Regions from separate parts of the Enterovibrio paralichthyis genome, predicted to be linked through region 3. Evidence: riboswitches for the same ligand, from Rfam matches in the RefSeq annotation. Region 3 holds a riboswitch; each other region holds the start of a gene.
The links. Region 3 has a riboswitch for cyclic di-GMP ahead of KU854_RS17505 (TfoX/Sxy family DNA transformation protein). Riboswitches for the same ligand answer to the same signal wherever they lie in the genome.
Positions count from the first base shown of each region.

Region 1: it holds a riboswitch for cyclic di-GMP, as region 3 does, so the genes downstream of both, KU854_RS16265 (calcium-binding protein) here and KU854_RS17505 (TfoX/Sxy family DNA transformation protein) in region 3, are expected to answer to the same signal.
Region 2: it holds a riboswitch for cyclic di-GMP, as region 3 does, so the genes downstream of both, gbpA (N-acetylglucosamine-binding protein GbpA) here and KU854_RS17505 (TfoX/Sxy family DNA transformation protein) in region 3, are expected to answer to the same signal.

Region 1 is NZ_JAHUTS010000014.1:100,891-106,605, forward strand. Features, by position in the region: gene KU854_RS16265 (calcium-binding protein) at 1-1,473, opposite strand, end outside; cyclic di-GMP riboswitch class I at 1,503-1,588, opposite strand; gene KU854_RS16270 (peptide MFS transporter) at 1,928-3,328, opposite strand; gene emrD (multidrug efflux MFS transporter EmrD) at 3,564-4,766, opposite strand; gene KU854_RS16280 (GTP cyclohydrolase II) at 5,051-5,650, opposite strand.
Region 2 is NZ_JAHUTS010000001.1:33,442-39,156, reverse strand. Features, by position in the region: gene KU854_RS00170 (L,D-transpeptidase family protein) at 1-149, shown strand, start outside; gene gbpA (N-acetylglucosamine-binding protein GbpA) at 546-2,111, opposite strand; cyclic di-GMP riboswitch class I at 2,226-2,321, opposite strand; gene KU854_RS00160 (GNAT family N-acetyltransferase) at 2,550-3,029, opposite strand; gene KU854_RS00155 (monovalent cation:proton antiporter-2 (CPA2) family protein) at 3,026-4,969, opposite strand; gene KU854_RS00150 (NAD(P)H-dependent oxidoreductase) at 4,966-5,595, opposite strand; gene KU854_RS00145 (winged helix-turn-helix transcriptional regulator) at 5,611-5,715, opposite strand, start outside.
Region 3 is NZ_JAHUTS010000017.1:15,817-21,531, forward strand. Features, by position in the region: gene torA (trimethylamine-N-oxide reductase TorA) at 1-257, shown strand, start outside; gene torD (molecular chaperone TorD) at 400-1,047, shown strand; gene purR (HTH-type transcriptional repressor PurR) at 1,480-2,487, shown strand; cyclic di-GMP riboswitch class I at 2,795-2,891, shown strand; gene KU854_RS17505 (TfoX/Sxy family DNA transformation protein) at 3,007-3,600, shown strand; gene KU854_RS17510 (hypothetical protein) at 4,095-4,331, shown strand; gene lpdA (dihydrolipoyl dehydrogenase) at 4,669-5,715, shown strand, end outside.

The DNA.
Region 1 (5,715 bases), on a different contig from region 3:
CACTTCGGTGCTGTTGCCGTCAAATGCCAGTGATGGTGGGAAACAGGAGGTATGGAATTCGCCGCCTTGTGGTGTGGTGAAATCATCACCCAGCACAAACACAGTAGTGGTGGGCTCACCTTCCACTTTCTGGCGGGTAATCTGACCACCCCAGATCACATCATCACCCTCGCCGCCCAGCAGCGTATCATCGCCCCACTGGCCGTAAATGGTGTCGTTACCCTTACCGCCGTCGATGTAGTCTTCATCGTTGGTGAACTCGACCACATCTTCAGAAATGGTGCTGTAGTCGATCTGGCTGAGATTCTGGAACGAGTTGGAAACCAGTGAAAGCTGGGTATCTGGCGTAATTTCTGGGCCTTCAAGTTGGATCAACAGATTGCCGTTTTCAGTCAGGTTATTGTAGTAGTGGCCGTTGCCATCCAGATCAACATCAATGATGGCAAACTTGTAGTAATTGCCCTGAGAATCGCAATACGTGAGGGTGTAATCCACGTTGGCGGAATAGGTTTGACCATTGATGGTGACAGTCTGGTTGGCATCGTCTGAGTATTCATTACAGATATCATCGCCATTCAGTGCGCCATCATCGTCATTAAACGTCACTTCCACGCAGCTGCCATCAAACGCCAGTTTGGGCGGGAAACAGGAGGTATGGAACTCACCGCCGTATGGCGTGGTAAAGCTGTCGTTCAACAGGAAAGCTTTAACGGTCGGATTGGCACCATAGTTAGGTGAAGCCGTGTTACCGTAGATGATGTCATCACCGTCATCGCCGTACAGTTCATCGCGGCCATTGTCGCCTTCAATGTAGTCGTTACCGCCGTTACCATGCACTACATCATCACCGTTACCGGCGGTGATGTCATCATCACCGCCGATGGAAGGATCTGTGGTGCCCTGCTCGGTGAATGAAGAGTAATCCAAGCTACTGATGTTTTGGAATGAGTCAGCAACCAAGGAAAGCTGGGTAGAAGCGGCAATTTCCGGGCCACCAATCTGGATCAGGATCTTGCCGTTTTCGCCAAGGTTGTTGTAGTGGTTGCCGTTGTAGTCGGCATCAATATCCACCACAGCGAATGTGTAAACATTCCCGCTGGTGTCTGTGTACTGGAGCTGATAATCAACATTGGCATCATAGGTTTGGCCACCCAGCTCTACGGTTTGTGTCGCATCATCAGAGTATTCATTGCAGATATCATCGCCGTTGAACTGGCCATCATCATCATTGAACGTAACGTCTGTGGTAGAGCCAGCAAAGTTTAGGGTAGGAGGAAAACAGAAGGTGTGGAAATCGCCGCTGCTGGCCGTAAAGTCAACGCCCATGACGAACACCGCGCCCAGGTAATTGTTGCCCGACGAGCCATCGACGTCCCCATAAATCACGTCGTCGCCATCACGCCCTTCAATATAATCATCATCCAGCGTGCCGTTCAGCGTTTCGCCGCCTGACGTACCGTATAAGTTAGACATTCAATGATCCTCTTATTGCTAACCGAAGAAGAGGCAGACCGGCTATCTCCTACTGTGAAACTGGAGACCCTGGACTTTCCGTCCCAACCTTGCGGTTGGTTTGGCTTTCGCTCAAAAAAATTTAGTCACTGTCAAAGCTCGCCTCATTGCCCAGACCAAGTCAAAGAGCCGCTGAAACGAGTACTTTTGAGCAATCAGGTTGGCTGAACAGATCCGCCGCAGCAAGCGTTCAGAAAGCAAATAATGGGAATATAAGACGCTAGATGAGCATGAATCAGGGCGTGTATGAATTAAGAGTTAAGACATAACACTAAGGACGGGGAGAGAGAATCGTACTTTTGCGTGAATAAGGTGTTAAAAACTGCCACACAAGTGACAATTTACTGGGCATGGTCTAGACACGCCAAAACCGCTCGGATCTCCAAGCGGTTTAGCGTTATTGATTGTCTACAGTTTAGGCTGCAGTGACCGGTTTCTCTGTCAGGTTTGCGTCAGAGTTCTGTTTGCTGACGCCTTCCGCACCATGCATCCAGTCGACGAGTTTGCTTGAGCAAAGCACCAGCAACAGACCAGCAATACCCGCAGTGACAGCGATACCACCGAAGATAGCCAGAGGACCTGCATCACCCACATGGCTACCGACCAGACCGGCAACATAGTTAGCAACTGCGTTGGCACAGAACCAGGTACCCATCATGACTGACATAAGACGAAGCGGAGCCAGTTTGGTGATCAGCGAAAGACCGATCGGTGATAAACACAGTTCACCCAAAGTATGGAAGAAGTATGCGCCAACCAGCCACCACATGGATGCCTTCACGGACATATCGCCGCCCTGCTGCATCGCTGCACCGACCATGCACACGAAGCCCAGTGCCAGGAAGCCCATCGCCATCGCGAATTTGATTGGTGAGCTTGGCTCGCTCGAGCCCATACGGCGCCAAAGTACAGCCAGCAGTGGTGCAAAGATAATGATGAATGCAGGGTTCAGTGACTGGAACCATGCCGCAGGCACTTCAAAACTGCCGATCATGCGGTTGGTGTATTCCTGTGAGTAGATGTTCATCAGGCCGCCTGCCTGCTCGAACCCTGCCCAGAAGATGATCACAAACATGCTCATCACCACGATCACTTTCAGGCGATCGCGTTCTACTTTTGTCAGTGGCTGTTTCTTGTTGCTGCCAGATTCGTCCATTGCTGCTTTTGCAGCCGGCGCAACACCGATCTTACCCAGGTAGCGGTTGGCGAAAACCAACTGGATAACCAGTGACAACAGCATACCGATACCGGCACACAGGAAACCTGCTTTCCAGCCGTAATGGGTAGATGCCGTACCGGCAATGATACCTGCCAGCAGAGAACCCAGGTTGATACCCATATAGAAGATGGTGAACGCGCCGTCACGACGGTTATCCCCTTCCCCATACAGCTGACCAACCATGGTAGAAATATTTGGCTTAAAGAGGCCGTTACCCACGATCAGAAAGGCGAGACCAACGTAGAAGGCTTGCAGTTCATAAGGGTTAATGAAACTGTTTGGCAGCGCCAGCGTAAATTGGCCAATAGCCATCAATGCACCACCAATGATGATGGAACGACGCTGTCCAAGGAAATTATCTGCCAGCCAACCACCGAGTACAGGTGTAAGGTAAACCAGACCTGTGTAGATACCGTAGAGGTTCAGCGCATCCTGGGTCGTCCAGCCCAGACCGCCGTTGATGGTCTTATCAGTGAGGTAAAGCACCAGAATGGCGCGCATTGCGTAGAAGGAGAATCGTTCCCAAAGCTCTGTGCCACACAGCAGAAACAATCCACGAGGATGACCCAGCCATTCCGACTGTTTGTTTGCATTCATTTCGTTTGTACCGCCTATCTGAAGGTTCTATGCGGGACTTGCTGGTCCTCCATTCCCATTCAGACGCCGCTACAGGCGGTACAGACTGCACCAATTTGATCGATGTCGCAAATATTTATTTATCTATTTTTGCATTTACACAGATGCATTGATCTGTATCAGGTGCATGCAGAATGAAAAACGCAGTGATATATATTGATATCACTGCGTTAAAATAGATGGTTATTCCGGACCATTACACAATAACCGGAACATCAGGTGCGATATTTTTCCTACGGCACAACATCAGGCCAACACCAGAAACGATCGCCATCGCCAACAGGATCGCACCCAGTGAGAACTGGTTGTTTACGTTCATCTGCGCCGCCAACAGGGTAAACAGACCTGCCGACATATTTTGAACACCGCCCATTACCGCACCCGCTGTGCCCGCATGGCGTGGGAATGGTGAAATTGCGCCGGTAGTTGCGGCCGGGAACAGGATGCCTGCACCAGTAAAGTAGACAAAAGCACCGCCAATCAGGGTTTCGACTGTGACATTGACAAAGTAACCCGGCACGAACACCGTCAGTGCACCCGCCAGCAAAACCACTGAACCAATCATCAGAGATTTTGACGCTGAGAGTTTCTGCTCAATCACACTCGACAGCCATGAACCCAGCATAAAACCCGGCAGCGGCAAAACAAACAGCAGGCTCACCGTGGTTGCACTCAAGCCCAGCGTACTGCCCAAAAGCACACCCGCTGCGGCTTCAAACACCGAAATACCTGAGAAAATGGCAATCAGGCTGATCAAATAGCCCTGGAACTGGCGGTTGCTCATCACGTGGTGATAGCTTTTCAACACGGAATCACGACGGCGGTTTTCTGGTGGCAGAGTCTCCTGAAAGTAGAGAGTCATGATCAGGTACACCACGGCTGCCAGCACCAACAAGAATACGTAGCTCGCCTTCCAGCCAAAGTGGGTGCTCAACACACCGCCCAATACCGGCGCGACCAGCGGCGAGAAAATCAGGCCAATACTGACAAGGCTGTTCGCACGGTGCAGTCGGCTGCCGTCAAAGCAGTCACGGGTCAGGGTTCGAGCCATTGCCCCACCACAACCAATACCCGCGCCCTGAATAACGCTGCCCAACAGGAAAACACTGAATGATGGTGCCATCAGGGTAACCACAGTACCCGCCAGATAAATCACCAAACCAACAAGAATGATCGGCTTGCGGCCAAAACGGTCAGAAAGCGGGCCATAGATAAACTGGGACAGACCATAAGGAATGAGGTAACACGCCATCACCGCCTGAAGCAGTGCTGGTGAAACGAGAAAACCTTCCGCCATCATCGCCATTGATGGCACATACATGGTTTGCGTCATCTGGCCGACAGCAGCCAGGATGATGATCATAAGTAAAACTTTGGACAGGGATGTAGCCGAAGACATCACCGTTCTCCCATAACAAGCGAAATAATCAAACAGAATTTATGCGAGACAGCATGGACAGAAAGAGGGAAAAACCGGGGTGAAAAGCAGATTCCTACGCTATCTCTTTATTTGCGCAGAGTTTAGTGGCGTGATCCGAATCAAACAACATAAAAAACGTGTTTCATACACGATAAGAAATCATAGAAAGGATTAGATTTTCTAATGGCAGAAAGGGAAGTTTACACTTTGTGGACGAAAAAAAAGCAGCGACTGAGCGCTGCTTTATTGCTGTCGACCTTAGATCAGTCAATGGAAAGTTTATGCTTTCCGTGGGAAACCTTGGCCTTCAGATACAGTGTGTTGCCATCTTTCAGGTGCGCCTGCGTGCCGATAACCGCTTCCAGCTGAATACCGTGATCCTGAATTTCTTTAATTTTCTTAGGATTGTTGGTGATCAAGCGAATGGTAGTCACATCCAATGCTTTCAGCATGTCTGCCGCATCTTCAAAGCTGCGCAGGTCATCCGGGAAACCCAGATGATTGTTGGCTTCGTAGGTATTCATGCCCTGGCTTTGCAGCTCGTAGGCATCCAGTTTGTTGTAAAGACCAATACCACGCCCTTCCTGACGCAGGTAAAGAAGGATACCGCCCTGCTCGCCCATTTTCTGGATGGTTTCTTCCAGCTGCTCGCCACAGTCACAACGTGATGAATGGAAAACATCCCCGGTCAGGCACTCAGAGTGCATGCGCACCAATGGCGCAGAATCATTTTGGTCGGCACATTTAAAGATAATGGCGACGTGTTCCTGCTCCGATGTCAAACCGTCAAAAGAGAGGATCTCCGCAGGGATCTTACTTCCCACACCCACTTTGAACGGAACTCTTGCTCTAATTTTTGCCATCGACTGAAATTCTCTTTTCACTCGGCGCGAACCGATTCTTGTACTGCCTTGTATGCCCACTGCGT
Region 2 (5,715 bases), on a different contig from region 3:
TCCACGGCCAGAAGAACGGCGAAGGCCCCCACCCCAGCATCAAACGCGGAAAGGATTGGACAGACGGTTGTATTGCGATAGACAACCAGGAAATGGATGAATTTCTAAGGCTGGTGAAAGTCGGCACACCGATTGATATCGAATGGTGATCTGGTATCCGGCTGAAAACGTTTAATCAGTTTGCGTAAAACGCTATGTAAGAAAAAAGCTCGAAACTATCCCCCCAGGGTCTGTTGACCTTTGGTGATGATTTTTGCAGCAGTTTGTGGGGGCTTTATACAAGGCAGAGGCTTTGATGTGTAGTTGACCTACATGAGAAGCCGATAACGCAGGAGAAAGTCCCCACAAACGCTGCCCGAAGGGTTCTGCCCTAAGCGTTTTATGCTTTGTTGAGGTGTATTTGCTTAGAATACTAGGCGGCACACACCTCGCCGCGCCTAAAACGCTTATGGCTAGAACAAAACTTAACCACCAAAGGTCAACAGACCCTAGCTTCGAGCTTTTTAATTAGCGCTTCTTATTTTTAATGTGGTTTATTTGTCTGCTTATTGGCAGTCGAATGCACCTTTGTTTGTCCACGCTTCCGGCGCAGAGGCTGGGCTTGCATTTACCCACCAGTTTGCTTCGTACAGGTGGCCATCAAAAATCACCTGCTCACCGCCGTTGTATGCTTTACCTGAAACCCAAGCGACCGGCATTTGGCTGATCAATTTCCAAGCATCGCTGCTTTCTGGTTTCGCACCCTGCACCCAGTATTTCGCTTCGTACACCAGACCATTGAAGCTCACTTTCTCGCCGCCGGTGTAAGTTGCAGACTCGTCCCACATTGGGTGGTTGACTGCATCCGGGTCAGTGCCACACTGCTCGCCCTTCTCTGTCAGGAAGAAGTCGAAAGTTTGCTGATCAACCAGATTGCCTTCAGCGTCTTTTGCACGGAAAACCAGCATGTGGTGACCTGCTTTCGCCGATTCCAGCACCATAGAAACAGCAGCGCTTGTGCCGTCTGCCAGCGCCAGTTTCTCGTAAGCCAGTGCATCCTGCGCGTGGTTGTAAACGGTCACTTCAACGGTCAGGTCGCCCTGCGCTGTCACTGTGTAATCCAGTGCTACTTCGCCGTTTTCAATCAGGTACTCTTTTGCCAGACCGTCGACAGACACCGAGTAATCCGGCTCTGGAGATGCAATGTCATAACCCACTTCAACACGGGTCAGGCCACTGCCTGATTTCAGGTAAACCGGGTTCGCGCCGAATACCGGTGAAAATTCACCGTTGCTGCCACGTTGGCCTGCTTTGATTTTGTCCTGAGTCTGGTTGATTTTGCTCGCCAGATTGTAAGCCCAGGTGTTTGCTACGCCTTCCTGCTCAGAGCCGATTTCCACACGGGTGGACAACTCTGGGCGCTCACCTTCTGCGTCGAATACACGGGTGTAAACCGCATCACCCTGCGCCAGGTTCATGCCCGGGTAGATTTGACCCGCTTGAGCCCAATCAGGTTGTACTGGCAGGTCGCCGTCAAACTGAACGTCGATGGCGTTGTAGAACGCCGCTGCAGTATCACCCACATCCCACACAGCCAGGATCACGTGATAGCCTTCACGCGCCGGCACGTCACAGGTGTGCAGCATGTTGCGTGGAGGCTTTTGCATGTTGCCTTCCACCACACAGAATGGCGTCAGATCCAGTGAATCACGCGCCAGTGGCTGGTTCGGGTTCCAGTCTGCTTTGGTGATGTAGTATTCCCAGTTACGGGTAACGTGTGGAGCTGTGAATGTCCACTCGAACTCGTTGATTCCAGCTTTGATAGGTTGTTTAACCCAGCGGGATGAGGTTTGTTCATCCAGCGGGGAGAATTGGATCAGGCCTGCGCTCGCCAGTTTGCCGTCTTCAGGGCCAAACTCAGGGAAGCCTTCTGGGCCTTCTACGCTTTGTGGTTCCCACTGAACCTGACCACAGTTGGTGTTCTGTTCGCCGGTTGGAGAAGCTGCGTTACACAGTGCTGCGCGGCCTGCAGCCACACCGCCCTGTTTAGCGCTGATGTAACCGTGGGACATAACGCTGGCACTGAACAGTGCCGCCGTTAGCGGAAGTAGAGTCGTTTTTAGTTTGAGCATTTTGAGCTTTCCAAGTGCTGATTTTTATTCTTCGGCCTTCACAGCAAAATGGCTGCGGGCACGTTATCCACCACGCTCGGACAAACTGGCTCAAAGTACATTCCTGCTTTCTGGAATGGCGACCCCGCTATCGTATGCGCTTATTAGTGATGCGCACGTAGACCGGAAGTTTTGCGTCCTGCCCTTTCAAGCAGTTTGCCGACTTTGTGGTTGGAGCGGCATCGTATTCAGATTTACTGCCAACACAATAAAATTCTGTTTCTTGCCCGATTCTCCAAATCATTTATTGAACCAAGATCACATTTTTCATCTCCCTGACAATTCGCCTGTTGATGGCTTTCAGTCAATATGAAGATAGAAACATAACGCGCTGTTTAAAAAAGAAAAAATCCAGAAATCCATACGAGAGATCTGGCTTTCTGGAAACGCGGCTTTGTATCAAAACACCTTCATCATCCGTAGCAAGGTCCAGTTTTCCTCGTCAAAGTGACGCACCTTGGTTTCATCGGGCAACACCTTAAAGCCAAGGGATTGGTAGCAGGCCTTTGCTGCTTCATTTTGGTCGAATACAGCCAGGCTGACCCGTTTTACCGCTTTCCTTTCTTTTGCTACCTGCAGCGCCAGTTTCACCAATTGTTTGCCCCAGCCCTTTCCACGGCTTTGCGGATGCGCGACCAATACCCGGCAAAGCCGGATCTCCTCCGGTGTCACCTGATACAGGTCGATATAGCCAACGGGTTCTCCATCTTCTATCAGCAGAAAAGGCGTTACTTCAGGTTTGGCGATGTGCTCGCACACCGCTTCAACTTGTAGCGGATAGGAAAAGGCCGGGCCGCCCCAAAGGAAATTGGCCCGGGCATCGGGTATCCAGCTACAGAGCAATGGCGCGTCATCTTCCCCGAAAGTGCGCAGGATCATGACGCGGTTCCGCCACTCGCTTGTTCCTCTAAATCATCGAGGTAGTTTTTCGGCGGTGGTGTCCATTCACGTTCTGTCATGCTGTGTTTGTCCATTCGGTCACTTTGCATGGCAGAGCGAATTGTCTCTTCCAATTCAATAAACAAATCGCGGTAGTGAGTGTCGTAGGTTTTGCTCTCTTCACCGCCCATAAAGCTTTGGTAGAGCATTTCCGAGCTATCCCTTTCAATGCGGTTGAACGTATCTTTTTGCTGCTCAACCTGAAACGGATGCTCACCCAATGCCCGCAGCGCCTCCGCCCCCATTTCCAGCGCAGAGTGGAAGGTCTCTTTGACGATAAAATCGGCACCGGCATCGCGCAGTTTGTAGGCATGCCCACGGTCATAAGCACGGGCAAGGATTTTGACATTGGGATAGGCATGGCGAACGTACTCCACCAGTTCGGTTGTGGTTTCCTGGTTATCCATTGCCACCACCAATAGCGCGGCTTCTTCAATGCCTGCAGTGTGCAGAAGCTCGGGGCGCGTGGCATCGCCGTAGTAGCTTTTGATGTTGATCTGGCGAAGGTTATCGACCTGCGTGGCTTCATGATCCAGCACGACTGTTTGTACGCCATTCGCGGTCAGCAAGCGGTTCACCACCTGCCCGAAACGACCCACCCCGGCAATGATGACTGTCCCTTTTTCTTCAATCACATCCTCTTCACGTTCATTCGACGCTTTCACCAGGCGCGGCAAGATCACCTTGTCATAGATAATAAACAGCCCCGGTGTCAGGAACATGGAAAGCGCAACGACCAAAGACAAAAGCTCAGCCAGATCCGTCGGGATCACGTGATTCTGAATAGAGAAACTGAGCAGTACGAAACCGAATTCACCGGCCTGGGCAAGACTCAGTGCAAACAGCCAACGGGCAGCCCCTTTAATGCGAAACACGAAGGAAATCAGCAAGAGTACCAAGGCCTTGAGCAGCATCAGCCCGACGGTCAGCCCAAGGATCAGGAACAGGTCATCAAACAGGATACCGAAGTTTATTCCCGCGCCGACAGTGATAAAGAATAGCCCCAGCAACAAGCCTTTGAACGGTTCGATATTGGACTCAAGCTCATGGCGAAATTCACTGTTCGCAAGTACCACACCGGCGAGGAAAGTACCGAGCGCAGGCGACAGGCCGACAAGGCTCATCAAGGCTGCAATGCCAATCACCAACATCAAAGCCGTTGCGGTGAAAATCTCACGAAGCCCGGAGCTTGCGACAAACTTGAATAGCGGACGGCTAAGGAAATGTCCCCCCACCACGACACCGGCGATAGCAGCAATGGTGACCAAAGCCACTGCCCAGCCCGGCAACCCAGCCACCAGACTGATTTCTTTATGGTGCTCAGCGGCGGTTTCTGCCAAGGACTGCGCCTTTTCAACCAAATCAGGCAAGGCCAGCAGCGGAATAAACGCCAGCATAGGGATAACTGCGATGTCCTGGAATAGCAGAACAGAGAAGGCGTTGCGTCCCCCTTCGGTTTTGGTCAAACGCTTCTCACTGAAAGTTTGAAGCACAATGGCCGTTGAGGAAAGCGCAAAGATCAGGCCGATCGTGACTGCAATACTGAGTGGTTGTGACAGCAGATAGAAGCCAATTGCGGCAACCGCTGCCGCTGTCAGGCCAAGCTGTAAGCCGCCAAGCCCGAGCAACTTATTACGCATCGCCCAAAGCATTTTCGGTTCCAGCTCAAGGCCAACCAAGAACAGCATCATGACGACGCCAAATTCCGCAAAATGCTGAATCGTTGTATTTTCTGCGCCCACCAGACCAATCATGGGGCCAATGACCACACCGGCAATGAGATAACCCAGCACGGAGCCAAGTCCCAGCCGCTTGGCCACGGGCACCGCGATAACTGCGGCAATAAGATAGATAAATGCCTGTAGAAAAATCCCTGTCATAGCACCGATTCCTTCAGTACGTCGCCGATATTGTTCGACGTGATTTTTTCGCTTTTTATCGCTTTGTCGAAATCGACCTCACCTTCGACCAGCGCTTTGAGCAATTTGCGGTAGCTTTCTGCGTGCCTGCCCACCTTGCCCTCTTCGAGCGCCGTTCTGGAGCCAAACAAGGCAAATGGCGCAAGAAACTGCATGCCGGTCAGGTTGGCCATTTGTTCCAGTGGCGTTAGCAATTCACGAATTTTGAAATGGTTGTAGCCATCCGCTTTGTAGGCTTCTTCCTTCCCACCTGCCGTAATGGCACACATAAAGTACTTTCCGTGTAATGCCGTACCGCTGGAGCCATAAGCGAAGCCATATTCCAACACCAGATCCTGCCACTCTTTCAGGATGGATGGGGTCGAATACCAGTAAAGCGGATACTGGAAAACCACCACATCATGTTCCAACAGCCGCTTCTGCTCACGGTCGATATCAATGTGGTAGTCCGGGTATTCCCCGTAGAGATCCACCGCAGTGACACCTTCCACTAACTTCGCCGCTTTAAACAGTGGCATATTCACCTCTGAACGGCGTTGCGACGGGTGTGCAAACAACACCAGCACTTTTTTGCTTTCCTTTGCCATAGGGAATCCTTTTATTTATACGTTGTTAGCTTCCGCCCACGCTTTGAGATCTTGCAAAATGCACAGCGCCGAACGTCCAAACGGTGTGATTTCATAACTCACCGCAATCGGTCGCGTGCT
Region 3 (5,715 bases):
GCGTTTGTCGTATCGAAGAAGGTGCATGGTACTCTCCGCTGGAAGGTGGCAAGCCAGGTACCCTGTGTACTTACGGCGATCCAAACGTACTGACCATGGATATCGGTACTTCTAAGCTGGCTCAGGCAACTTCTGCGCACACCGCACTGGTTGAGATTGAGAAATTCACCGGCAAAGTACCCGCAGTCACTGGCTTCAGCGGCCCGACTGAAGTTAGCGATGTTAACCCACTGTTCCCAGCGATGGATATCGCATAAGAGACAGTGTGAAGAAAAAGGGCAGCTAAGCTGCCCTTTTTTACTCTAACTTATATACACTTGAAGGGCTTATACCCAAGTGTCCTCTTTCTACAGGCTGCTTGGGTATACACTCTAACGCTTATCGAAAAACGGAATGACAATGCAAGAATTTATTGCCATTAACGAGCAACGTGCCGAATTCTACTGGTGGATGTCATCACTGTTCGCCACCGAGTTAACGCAGGACGACCTGAACAACTACCACGGCGCTGACATGGATAACTATTTCTCCGTGCTGGCCATGACAGGCGAACTGAGTACACCCGTAGCCGGGCTTCGTGAAGCACTGGCAAAACTGAAAACACGTCAGGATGCCCAACTGGAGCTGGCGGCCGATTTCTGCGGCCTGTTCCTGAGCACGCCGAAAACCGGTGCCCTGCCCTACGCCTCTATCTATATTGGCGAATCTGGTCTTTTGAATGACAAGCCAGCGCAGGAAATGGGTAAATGGATGGAAAGTTACGGCATTGCCCAGCGTAAAGATTTCAACGAACCTTTCGACCATCTGGCCGTGGTTTTGGATTTCATGGGTAATCTCGTCATTCTGGCAAATAAAGAAGAAGACGAAGAAAAACAAGAAGCGGTGATGCAAGAGCAACAGCGTTTTCTGGAAACCATGGTGATGCCTTGGATTGAACAATTCCAAAGCACCCTTAACCAGTTTGACCAATTTGGCTTCTATAAAGCGGCAGGTAATCTGCTGGTCAGCTTTATCAAACTGGACTTAGCCTTCCTCAAAGGCGAATAAATTATTTACCCAAACAATCAGCCGGGTTATTACCCGGCTTTTTTATTTTAAAGAATTCATTTAGCTAGCCCGAAATTGCTTGACCACCATCAAGCTTATTTACCTTGCTGAAATAGAATAATTGCGACAAGTGGCGGTAGCCATTAAACTGTGAACGCAAGCGATTGGCATTGAGATATTTCCTGAGAATTACACCAGACTCAAGTAACTGCCTCGCGAGATTGCCCTGCCCCCAATTGCCGTTATCCGGCCCTGTGCATACAGCATCATGGTTTGCATTGATATCGGGGAATGAAGCGCATCTCCCAAGCTAAATGAACCTGAAGCCGGTGACATAGCCGGAATTGTACGCCGCTGATTGAAAGCGGCGTAAACATGTGCAGCACCTGACAATTCATACGCTGCCAATGAAAACGATAAGAAGATTACCGAATGGCAACAATTAAAGACGTCGCTCGTCTCGCAGGTGTCTCGACCACCACCGTTTCGCACGTGATCAATAAGACACGTTTTGTGGCCGAGAACACCACTACAAAAGTATGGGCGGCAGTTGATGAACTGAATTACGCACCAAGCGCCGTCGCGCGCAGTCTGAAATGTAACTCTACCCGCACCATTGGCATGCTGGTAACCAAATCCACAAACCCATTCTTTGCGGAAGTGGTACATGGCGTTGAAGAATATTGCTACAACGAAGGCTACACCCTGATCCTTTGTAACACCGAAGGCAACCTGGCAAAACAGCGCGATTACCTGCGCATGCTGGCTGAGAAGCGCGTTGATGGCCTGTTGGTTATGTGTTCAGACCTGAATGAAGAACTGCTGGCACTGCTGGAGAAAAAAGCGGATCTGCCAATGGTCGTGATGGACTGGGGTACCCAGCACGTGAATACCGACTGTATTCAGGATAACGCTGAGCTGGGTGGCTACATTGCGACGAAACATTTCATCGAAAACGGCCACACCAAAATCGGTTGTATCTCCGGCCAAATGGACAAACTGACCTGCCAGGAGCGCCTGCAAGGTTTCCGCCGTGCGTTGGAAGAAGCCGGTTTGACCTATCACCCTGAGTGGATTGTTGAAGCAGACTTTGAATGTGACTCAGCAGTTGAGGCGACAAATAAGCTGATCGCGCAGAAAGACCGCCCTACGGCTGTGTTCTGCTTTAACGACATCATGGCGTTGGCGGCAATCAGTACGTTCAGACAAGCCGGTTTGGATGTGCCGAACGACATTTCTGTGATTGGCTACGACAACATTGATCTGGCAGGCTTCTTCTCGCCGCCTTTGACGACCATCCACCAGCCGAAAAACCGACTGGGTAAAACCGCCATCAAGTTGCTGATGGAGCGTTTGGCGAACAAAGAAAACAAGCAACAAATTTTCGAAATGCAGCCAGAACTGGTGGTGCGCCGTTCAGTGAAAAACTTGAACAACTAATCGGCGCACTTCGTGCAAAATTACATCAAAAAGCCCGAGATTACACTCGGGCTTTTTTGTTTTTTGCAAGTTTTATGAAAATTGGAATCTTATTGTTGCGACAAAGCTCAAAATCGCTAAAATGCCCAGTTTTCTAGTGCTACCCTTATTCAGATTAACGAATTGGGTGAAACGGACAAAAATTCTTCTATAACAAGAGGAACCCTTTATTTTTAGACGTATCAATAACGCTCTATCTGAACCAAGATCACACTTTGCTAGACCAGCAATAACGACAAAATGACATGATTCGGTTAAGCTAAATCATGTTAAGAAAAGGCAAACCACGGCGAAAGCGTGGGACGCAAAGCTTCCGGCCTCACACCGACGATAACTTCAACGGTGATGGTAGCGGGGTTACCGATGACGTTAGCATTTCAAAGCCCGGTTCACCCGGTTCGTTGACAATTCTCTGAATTCGCTTTGCTACGTTACTCCTTGACCATTCATCCAGGAACGTATTGATTGAGAATAAGTCACATGGATAAACCTACTCTAAAAAACACACTGAAGTTCTTCGAATGTCTGGGCAAAATCAAATCCCGTTCTATGTTTGGCGGATTTGGTGTTTTTTGCGACGAGACAATGTTCGCGCTTGTCGTGAATGATCAGCTCCACCTTCGGGCAGGCAGCGGTAATCTGTCAGAATTCAAGAAACTGGCAATGACCCCATACGTTTACAAAAAACGTGGTTTTCCAGTTGTCACTAAATACTACGCTGTGCCCGAGAATTGGTGGGAACAGTCTGAACTCATGATGAGTCACGCCAAGAAGGCGCTGTCAATTTCCAGGGAAGATCAACAGGAAAAGAAGACGGCTGCGCCTACACGTATCAAAGATCTTCCCAACCTTCGCCTAGCAACAGAACGCATGCTAAAAAAAGCAGGAATCGACTCTGTCGAAGAACTGCAGCGTGCGGGCGCAGTGCGTGCTTATAAAGCGCTACAAGAGTCACACAGCGATAACCTGAGTATCGAGCTTTTGTGGGCACTCGAAGGTGCAATTGAGGGGAAACACTGGTCTGTCATCACTCCACAGCGCCGCAATGAACTGTTAGAAACACTCCAACAGTAAAAGCCTCACCAACAACTCCCCAAAAACAGCCAATGTGCTTTTCCCGCCATTGGCTGTTTTTTTGATTACCCCCACATTTATCCCCCTTAACACCAATCACTAACCGTATGCCGTTTTGAAAACATTTATTGCCCTCAATCTGCGTCCCTTTTGAAGATGAAATGGAAAAGTTTGCCATAGGCGAAAGCTTTAACAGCGGGGATTTGACCACGATACTTAATAAAAATAGAGACTGATTAGGTGAACGCGAAGAAACGATGGCAAAACTTCATAAGTCTCATTAATGTGACAATCATCACATATACAGAACGGAAATTATGCTTCTGATTATCAGATCATCACTTTCTGAGCTATGCCAAAAGAGGAGATAGATTAATGGCAACAATAAGATGCATTACAACAAACCTTTTCCAGACCAAGTTGACCGCATATTCCGGGACCATTTCCGGAAGTGGCCTCGTCGGTTCAAATGGACAGTTTTTGGCTGTTTCTTTTTGCCACTTTCATTTTACTATGCCAGCGCGCACGGTACCTTTGCTCCCTCATTCCTGACCATTCTAGTGATCGTCTTTTTTGCCGTTAATGCGTTGGTTGTCATTTGGGGGCTCAGGCTGAACAGTTTTGCCCAACGTAGCTACTGGCACCGTAACTATCACATTTCGGGCACGACGACGCTGGCACTCATTCCACTGGCCTTATTGGCTATCCAATACACAAAATACTGTCTGTAAAATACATACTGCTTGTTATTGAAGCGTTTATCACAGTGTGCATGACAATCCCTATCGCCAATCTTTCTGTGTTCTTCGATAAAATATCAAAGCGCCTGCAATCAAATCCGTATGCTCCCGGTCATTTATGTATACGTATCCTCACAAACGCTACAGAGTGGTAAAAGCGGCTTGCCGGTCACGGACACCCTACAAGGTCACATTACTTATAATTTATCTGCCTAATACCCAGAAATTTAAGTAGTTACCTGCAGGCATTAGGGATTTTTTGCCATAGTTAAACCAGCATTTCGAAACAGCCACCCAGAACAACGACTGTTATTTATAGGGATAGGAAATGAACACAAAGAAGTTAGCTATTCTTGTCGTCATCGCAGCCATATTCATTACTTGGTTTGCTTTTGATCTCGGCGCCCTGTTTACGCTTGAAAACGCAAAAGCCCAACACGCAGCGCTGAAAGATTCCATTGCGCAAAATTTCCTGACGGCGAGTGTCATCTACTTTGTCGTTTATGTAACCATGACAGCCCTTTCACTGCCCGGCGCAGCGATTGCAACCTTGTTGGGTGCAGCGTTATTTGGGTTTTGGTGGGCATTGTTGCTGGTTTCATTTGCCAGCTCTATCGGTGCAACGCTGGCATTTTTGGTAAGCCGCTTTTTGCTCAAAGATTGGGTACAGGGGAAATTTGGCAATAAGCTGACCACCATCAACCAAGGGGTTGAGAAAGACGGTCCTTTTTACCTGCTTACCCTGCGCCTTATTCCGGTGTTCCCGTTTTTCCTGATAAACCTGCTGATGGGTTTGACGCCTATCCGCACTGCGGTTTTCTACATTGTCAGTCAAATCGGTATGTTGCCAGGCACTGCGGTTTACATCAATGCCGGTACCCAACTGGCACAAATTGACTCTTTAAGCGGTATCGTCTCGCCTGGCGTGCTACTGTCTCTCGTTCTTTTGGGGATCTTCCCCATCATTGCGAAGGTTGTTATGAATTTTCTCCAAAAACGTCGCGTTTACGCAAAATGGCAAAAGCCCGTTAAGTTTGACCGTAACCTGATTGCGATTGGTGCAGGTGCCGGTGGTTTGGTAACAACCTATATCGGCGCGGCGGTAAAAGCGAAAGTCACGCTTATCGAAAAACACAAAATGGGCGGCGACTGCCTCAATACAGGTTGTGTTCCTTCAAAAGCCTTGATTCGCGCAGGTCATGCCATGCATGAAATCAAACGTTCTCAGGAATTTGGTGTTTCTGCCGGTGAGCCAAGCGTTGATTTCAAACAGGTGATGGGGCGTGTCCATAAAGTGATCGCAGGTATTGAGCCCCATGACTCCGTAGAGCGCTATACCAAGCTTGGCGTGGAGTGTATTCAGGGCGAAGCCAAG